Regions from separate parts of the Streptomyces sp. NPDC058664 genome, predicted to be linked through region 1. Evidence: predicted binding sites of a transcription regulator. Region 1 holds the regulator's gene; the other holds the start of a gene.
What was found. The regulator HspR, encoded in region 1, represses chaperone genes until heat shock. The targets are predictions, from matches to a motif close to TTGAGNNNNNNNNNCTCAA.
Positions count from the first base shown of each region.

Region 2: a site for HspR is predicted at 2,166-2,184, ahead of lon (endopeptidase La). Genes of this name have one in related genera too.

Region 1 is NZ_JBHXRW010000025.1:20,102-24,286, forward strand. It holds gene grpE (nucleotide exchange factor GrpE) at 1-333, shown strand, start outside; gene dnaJ (molecular chaperone DnaJ) at 427-1,617, shown strand; gene ACFWUY_RS21175 (heat shock protein transcriptional repressor HspR) at 1,621-2,085, shown strand; gene ACFWUY_RS21180 (hypothetical protein) at 2,146-2,613, opposite strand; gene ACFWUY_RS21185 (helix-turn-helix transcriptional regulator) at 2,619-3,662, opposite strand; gene ACFWUY_RS21190 ((2Fe-2S)-binding protein) at 4,030-4,185, shown strand, end outside.
Region 2 is NZ_JBHXRW010000040.1:13,173-17,357, forward strand. It holds gene lon (endopeptidase La) at 1-2,143, opposite strand, end outside; gene ACFWUY_RS28040 (GNAT family N-acetyltransferase) at 2,275-2,913, shown strand; gene ACFWUY_RS28045 (hypothetical protein) at 3,006-3,560, shown strand; gene ACFWUY_RS28050 (RNA polymerase sigma factor) at 3,602-4,185, shown strand, end outside.

The DNA of each region.
Region 1 (4,185 bases):
GTCGGCAGGGCCCGGGACCACGGCGAGCTCGTGGGCGGGTTCAAGTCGGTGGCCGAATCGCTGGAGACGGTCGTCGCCAAGCTGGGACTCCAGCAGTTCGGCAAGGAGGGCGAGCCCTTCGACCCGACGATCCACGAGGCCCTGATGCACTCGTACGCGCCGGACGTCACCGAGACGACCTGCGTGGCGATCCTGCAGCCGGGGTATCGGATCGGCGAGCGGACCATCAGGCCCGCCCGCGTGGCCGTCGCCGAGCCCCAGCCGGGCGCGGCTCCGGCCAAGGAGGACGGCTCGTCGGCCGACGAGGAGAGCGGTGCCCCCGACGAGGGGTGACGCGTCGGCCGCCGGAGCGTGGGTGACCGCCGGAGCGCCGGCGGTCACCGGAGCAGTGACGAACACCGGAGCAGTCCGGAAGGAGGGACGTCGATGAGCACGAAGGACTTCGTCGAGAAGGACTACTACAAGGTTCTCGGCGTCCCCAAGGACGCCACCGAGGCCGAGATCAAGAAGGCGTACCGGAAGCTCGCCCGCGAGAACCACCCGGACGCCAACAAGGGCGACGCCAAGGCCGAGTCGCGGTTCAAGGAGATCTCCGAGGCCAACGACATCCTCGGGGACCCCAAGAAGCGCAAGGAGTACGACGAGGCCCGCGCCCTCTTCGGGAACGGCGCCCTCTTCAACGGGGGCCGGGCCGGCGGTCCGGGCGGCGGCTCGTTCAACTTCGACCTGGGCGACCTCTTCGGCGGCGCCCAGGGCGGCCATGCCGGAGCCGGCGGCTTCGGCGGCGGTGGGATCGGGGACGTCTTCGGCGGCCTGTTCAACCGCGGCGCGGGTGCGGGAGCCCGTACCCAGCCGCGGCGCGGCCAGGACGTCGAGTCCGAGGTGACGCTCAGCTTCACCGAGGCCATCGAGGGCGCGACCGTACCGCTGCGGATGTCGAGCCAGCAGCCCTGCACGGCGTGTTCGGGCACCGGCGACAAGAACGGCACGCCCCGCGTGTGCCCGACCTGCGTCGGCACCGGGCAGGTCTCGCGCGGCAGTGGCGGCGGCTTCTCGCTCACCGACCCGTGCGTGGACTGCAAGGGCCGCGGCCTGATCGCGGAGAACCCCTGCGAGGTCTGCAAGGGCAGCGGCCGGGCCAAGTCCTCCCGGACCATGCAGGTCCGCATTCCGGCGGGCGTGAGCGACAACCAGAAGATCCGGCTCCGCGGCAAGGGAGCGCCGGGCGAGCGCGGCGGGCAGAACGGCGACCTGTACGTCGTCGTGCACGTCGACGCGCACCCGGTCTTCGGCCGCAAGGACGACAACCTCACCGTCACGGTGCCGGTCTCCTTCACGGAGGCGGCGCTCGGCGGCGAGATCAAGGTGCCGACCCTCGGCGGCCCCCCGGTCACCCTCAAGCTGCCCGCGGGCACCCCGAACGGCCGGACCATGCGCGCTCGGGGCAAGGGCGCGGTCCGCAAGGACGGCACCCGCGGCGACCTCCTCGTGACGGTCGAGGTCGCGGTGCCGAAGGAGCTGGACGACAAGGCACGTGAGGCCCTGGAGACCTACCGCGAGGCGACCGCCTCCGAGGACCCCCGGGCGGAGCTGTTCCAGGCCGCGAAGGGAGCGTGACCCGTGGACGGGCGCCGACGACAGCCAGGATTTAGCAGCAGGGCGTACGAGCTGACCGACGAGTCGCCGGTGTACGTCATCTCGGTGGCGGCCCAGCTCTCGGGCCTGCACCCGCAGACCCTGCGGCAGTACGACCGTCTCGGTCTGGTCTCCCCCGACCGCACGGCCGGCCGGGGCCGCCGCTACTCGGCCCGTGACATCGAGCTGCTCCGCCAGGTGCAGCAGCTGTCGCAGGACGAGGGCATCAACCTGGCCGGGATCAAGCGCATCATCGAGCTGGAGAACCAGGTCGCGGCGCTGCAGAACCGGATCGCGGAGCTGTCGGCCGCGGTCGACGGCGCGGCGGCGGCGATGCGGCAGCGCGAGGCCCAGGTGCACGCCTCGTACCGGCGCGACCTGGTGCCGTACCAGGACGTGCAGCAGGCGAGCGCCCTGGTGGTGTGGCGTCCCCCCAAGCGGGGCGAGTAGTCCGTGTGACGTGCGTGAGGCCCCCTCCACCACCGTGGAGGGGGCCTCACGCGTACGGGCTCAGGGGACCAGTTCGGAGACGATGTCGCCGACCGTCTCCCACCAGGGCGCGGCGCCCGTACCGAAGGCCGCGGCCAGGGCGGTGCCGAGGGCGATGTCCAGGGGGGTCGCGCCGGGCTCCCAGGTGTCGACGACCCGGCCGTCGCCGGAGGAGAGCAGGGTGCCGATCCGTCGCCCGTTCCGGGTGAACCGGCTCTCGGCGTACCCGCAGGGGATCAGCCGGTAGCGGGCCCCGCCGGTCCGTACGCCGACCCGGTAGGAGCGCCGCAGGAGGCGCCCGCGGGCGGGCCTGACACGGGCGGGCTCCCCGTCCACGGTGAGCGCGAGCAGCGCGGCCCTGCGGGTCCCGATGGGGGTGTGGGCGTCGGGGCGGGTCCCGGGGGCCCGTACGAGCTCCACGGCGGGCAGCCCGTGCCCGGAGACCCGGAGGGTCCCGGCAGGGCCGTCGAGGTCGATCTGTACGTACACGGCGGTCAGTCGTCCCGTTCGGTTCCGGCCGGGTGCGTCGCCGGCAGGGTGTCCCCGTCGAGGATGCCGGACCGGGCGATGAGGTAGCCGAGCTGGGCCCGGCTGCCGCTGCCGAGGGTGGCGGCGAGCTTGGCGATGTGGGCGCGGCAGGTGCGCACGTTCATGCCGAGGCGGCGGGCGATGGCCTCGTCGACGTGGCCCTCGACGAGGAGTTTGGCGATGGAGTGCTGGACGCCGCCTATGCCGTCCACGGAGGGTCTGTACGGGATCTCCTCCTCCCAGGGCACGCCGTGCAGCCAGAACTGGTCGAAGACGCCGACGAGGTACTGGACGAGGCCCTCGTGGCGCAGTTCGAGGGCGACCTGGCGGTCGCTGCGCGCGGGCACGAAGGCGACCTTGCGGTCGACGATGATCAGCCGGTCGACGATCTCCTCGAGGGTGCGCAGGTCGAGTCCGTAGGGGGCGACCCGTTCGACGTAGGCGAGGGTGGCGGGGTGGTGCCGGGCGGTGTGCTGGTAGAGCGTGCGCATCCGGACCCCGCGGTCGAGCAGCGGTTCCATGCGGCGCAGGGCGGCTTCGAGGGTCTCGGGGCGGCGGCCGCTGCCGGGCTGGATGGTGAGGAGCTCCTCGGTGCACTCGTTGATGGCGCGGTCGAGCGCGGCGTTGATGACGCTGAGGCCTTCGAGGACGGTGATGGCCTGGGAGCCGGAGGGGTCCTGTGTGTGAAGGGCCATGAACGGCTCGAACGTGTCCGCGAGCGCGATGGCGTGCTGCCTGCGGGCCTGTATCTCCTGCTCGATGGGGTGCACGAGCTGGCTGAGGGCGATCGAAGGCGGCACGGGGCGCAGCCACTGGCTGTCGTCCGGGTCCGGGTGCAGGAGGGAGAGTTCCCTCAGGCAGGGGGCGGCTTCGGTGTCGGAGCGGGCTACGCGTCCGTTGCGGAGGGCGTTCGCATAGAGCTCCTTGCCCACGTCGCATAGTTCACCGTGACTGTGCTTATGACCGGTCTCGTCGCCTTCTCGCCTCATTTGCACCCCCCTCAGGGTCATGAATTACAGGAACATGATGCCCGGCGTGGCTGGTGAAAGGGGGCGTGCGTGAGCCATCGTCTTATTCGCGGGGGGGAGGTAGTGATCAAAAGAGGTGGAGATCGGTCATGACCAGGATGGTTCGTGCACTTAGCGCCATAGCCGTTGCGGCGGCTGCTCTCGGCGCACTCGCCGTAGGCGAGCCCTCGTGGGAGAGCACCCCGGCGCACTCCGTGGCGGGTCCGGGCGAGCCCTCGTGGGAGAGCGCTCCGGCGCACTCCGTGGTGGCGGGTCCGAGCGAGCCCTCGTGGGAGAGCTCCCCCGCGGACAGCGTGCTCGCGGCTCCCTACGAGCCGTCCTGGGAGATCCCTCCCAGGGGCGCGGGCGTGTGACCGTGCCGCCGGACGACCCCAGGTTCCGCCGGGAGATGGCTTCGGCCTACCGCTCCGGATGGCACTTCGTCGATCTCGCCACGGCCATCCCCCACCGTGGCGACTCGCTGAAGGTCACCCTCTTCGGAGAGCCGGTCGTCGTGGCACGGGAG
Region 2 (4,185 bases), on a different contig from region 1:
GCCCGCTCAGCAGGGAGGCCAGTGCGGTCGTCATGGTGACGCCCGCGCTCGGGCCGTCCTTGGGGACCGCGCCCGCCGGGAAGTGGATGTGCACGCCCCGGTCCTTCAGGCCGGTGACGGGCAGCTCCAGTTCCGCGCCGTGCGAGCGGAGGAAGGAGAGCGCGATCTGCGCCGACTCCTTCATCACGTCGCCCAGTTGGCCGGTGAGGGTCAGCCCGGCGGCGCCGGTCTCCGGGTCGGCGAGGGACGCCTCGACGAAGAGGACGTCACCGCCCGCGCCGGTCACGGCGAGCCCGGTGGCGACACCCGGCACGGCGGTGCGGCGCTCCGCCGGGTCCTGGGCCGACTCCGGCACGTGGTGCGGCCGTCCGATGAGCTCGCGCAGGTCGTCCGGGCCCACCGTGAACGGCAGTTCCCTATCGCCCAGTTCGTGCTGGGCGGCGACCTTGCGGAGCAGCCGGGAGATGGCCCGCTCCAGGGTGCGGACGCCCGCCTCGCGGGTGTACTCGCCGGCGAGCCTGCGCAGGCTCGCCTCCTCCAGGACGACCTCGCCGGGCTCCAGGCCCGCGCGCTCCAGCTGCCGGGGCAGCAGGTGGTCGCGGGCGATGACGACCTTCTCGTCCTCCGTGTAGCCGTCGAGCCTGACCAGCTCCATGCGGTCGAGGAGGGCCTCGGGGATGGCTTCGAGGACGTTGGCGGTGGCGAGGAAGACGACGTCGGAGAGGTCGAGCTCGACCTCCAGGTAGTGGTCGCGGAAGGTGTGGTTCTGCGCCGGGTCGAGGACTTCGAGGAGCGCCGCCGCGGGGTCTCCGCGGAAGTCGGAGCCGACCTTGTCGATCTCGTCGAGGAGGACCACCGGGTTCATGGACCCGGCCTCCTTGATGGCGCGGACGATACGGCCGGGCAGGGCGCCGACGTAGGTCCTGCGGTGGCCGCGGATCTCCGCCTCGTCCCGTACGCCGCCGAGGGCGACCCGGACGAACTCGCGGCCCATCGCGTGGGCGACGGACTCGCCGAGGGAGGTCTTGCCGACGCCGGGCGGGCCGACGAGGGCGAGCACGGCTCCGCCGCGGCGGCCGCCGACGACGCCGAGGCCTCGGTCGGAGCGGCGCTTGCGCACGGCCAGGTACTCGGTGATCCGTTCCTTCACGTCGTCCAGGCCCGCGTGCTCGGCGTCGAGGACGGCGCGGGCGCCGCGGATGTCGTAGCGGTCCTCGGTGCGCTCGTTCCACGGGAGTTCGAGGACGGTGTCCAGCCAGGTGCGGATCCAGGAGCCCTCGGGGGACTGGTCGCTGGACCGCTCCAGCTTCTCGACCTCCTTGAGGGCGGCTTCCCTGACCTTCTCGGGCAGGTCGGCGGCCTCCACGCGGGCGCGGTAGTCGTCGGACTCGTCGCCCTCGGCCTCGCCGTTGAGGTCGCTGAGCTCCTTGCGGACGGCTTCGAGCTGGCGGCGGAGCAGGAACTCGCGCTGCTGCTTGTCGACGCCCTCCTGGACGTCCTTGGCGATGGTCTCGGCGACGTCCTGTTCGGCGAGGTGCTCGCGGAGCTGGGCGGTGGCGATCTTGAGACGGGCGACCGGGTCGGCGGTCTCCAGGAGCGCGACCTTCTGCTCGACGGTGAGGAAGGGCGAGTAGCCGGCGTTGTCGGCGAGGGCGCCGACGCCGTCGATCTGCTGGACGCGGTCGACGACCTGCCAGGCGCCGCGCTTCTTGAGCCAGCTGGTGGCCAGCGCCTTGTACTCCTTGACCAGGTCGGCGACCTGGCCGGGCAGCGGGTCGGGCAGGGTCTCCTCGACGGTGCTGCCCTCGACCCAGAGGGCCGCGCCGGGTCCGGTCGTACCGGCGCCGATGCGGACACGGCCGAGGGCGCGGATCAGCGCGCCGGGGTCGCCGTCGGACAGCCGGCCGACCTGCTCGACGGTGCCGAGGACGCCGGTCGCGGCGTAGGTGCCGTCGACGCGGGGGACGAGCAGGACCCGCGGCTTGCCCGCGCCGGGCCGTGCGGCGGCCTGGGCGGCCTCGACGGCGGCCCGTACGTCGTTGTCGGAGAGGTCCAGCGGCACCACCATTCCGGGCAGCACGACCTCGTCGTCGAGCGGCAGTACGGGCAGAGTGAGCGGCACGGACGCGGACTCAGAAGCCATGATCTCCCCTTCGGCAGTCAAGTTGAGTTATGTGGACTCAATGCATGTGAGCCGATGAATGTTCCCGGACGCCCGTTCGCTCTGAGCGATCACTCTCCCCTCGATCGGCATCCAGCCGCTGTAATGCCTCCATGGATATAGCGTCTATTACTTCTGCCTGGGTGGCGGGTTGGACCGTCTCCCGGGGAACCCCGGCCGCCGTCACCGAGCCGTGGGGGTACCGGATCGACGTGGGCCTCCCCCGGCACGTCGTACGGCACGTCCTGCCCGCCCCCGACGCGGCCTCCGTCGGCGCGCTCTGCGACCGGCTCACCGCCCCGTACAGCTGGCTCAAGGTCATGGCGGGGCCCGAGGACGTGGCCCCGTGGATCACCGAGGGCTGGACGGTCCCCGACGACCCGGGCTTCATGATGGTCAAGCCGCTGGACCCCGGCGCCCGGCCCGCGCCGCCGGAGGGGTACGCCAGGACCACCGAGGTCAAGGACGGTGTCATCCGGGTCCGCGTCCTCGCCCCCGACGGCACCCTCGCCGCGCGCGGCCAGATCGCCCCGACCGGCTCCACCGCCGTCGCCGACCAGATCGAGACCGACCCCGCGCACCGGCGGCGCGGCCTCGGCGCCAACGTCATGCGCACCCTCGAGGCGGCCGCCGCCCAGGCGGGCGCCGAGACCGGGGTGCTCTCGGCGACCACGGACGGCCTCGCGCTGTACGACTCGCTGGACTGGCGTTACCGGGGCCCGCTGACCGGCATCGTCCGGACGGAGGGCTGACCACGGGGCCGCACGGCCTCGGCCATGGTCCGCCGGACACGGCCTCGGGCGTCCGGCTGCGCGCGGAACCCCGGACGGGGCATGCTCGGACCATGGTGCGAGGCATACGGAAGACAAGGCGCGGTGCCCTGCTCCTCGCGGCGGCCCTGACCGTCGGCGGCGTCGGCGCGAGCGGCTGCGGCTCCGGAACCCCACCGGCACCCGGCGGACCGGCGTCGGACGTCACCGTGCCGCCCCCACCGGCCACGTCCACCGCCCCTCCCGCCCCGGCCGGGACGGTCACCCCCACCGAGGAGCCGCGCGGGCAGGAGGTCCTCGTCGAGGTGGTCGTCAACGGCGGCCTCGCCGGGGTCCGCAACCAGCTCGTCGTCCACTACGACGGCACCTGGACCAGCCGCTCCGGCACCCGACCGCCCCGCACCGGCCGGATGACCCCCGCGCAGGCCGCCGAACTGCGGGCTGCGCTCGAAGACCCCGCCTACGCGCGCGTGCCGTCGCGTCCGACCGGCGACCCGGTCCCCGACGGCTTCCAGTACTTCGTCACCCACCGCCACCGGCTCGTCGTCGCGGGCGACGGCGAGCGCCCGCCCGCCCTCCAGCGGGTCTTCGCCGCCCTCCCGGAGGGCGGCCCGCCCACCGGTCCGTGAGCGCGTGAACCGTCCGGTGCCCACCCGGCGATAGAGAAGGCGTGAGACTGTCGCGCCCCACAGGGGGAGGCCCCTCCGGGGGCGACGAGGACGACTCCGCGCTGCTGCGCGCGGTCGCCCGGGGGGACACCGAGGCACTCGCCGTCCTCTACGACCGGCACGCCGGCTGGCTGCACGCCCGTCTCGCCCGGCGCTGCCCCGACGACGAGACCGTACGGGAAGTCCTCCAGGACACCTTCGTCACCGTCTGGCGCTCGGCCGGCGGCCACCGCGGCCGGGGCGAGGCCGGTGGCTGGCTCTGGGTGATCGCCGCCCGGCGCCTGGTGGACGCGCAGCGGGCCGGCGCCCGCGCCGACCGGGCCGCCGCGCACGTCGCCGCCCGGGCCGCCTCGCCCTCCGAGGTGCCGGCCGCCGCCCCCTCCGCCGAGGACCGGGTCCTCGCGGGCCTGGAGTACGGGGAGGTGGGCGCCGCCCTCGACCGGATCTCGCCCGAGCTGGCCGAGGTCCTGCGGGCGACGGTCGTCGACGGCCTGACGACCCGTGAGACCGCCCGGCTCCTCGGCATACCCGAGGGCACCGTCAAGACCCGCGCCCTGCGCGCCCGCCGCGAGCTGCGCGCCGCCCT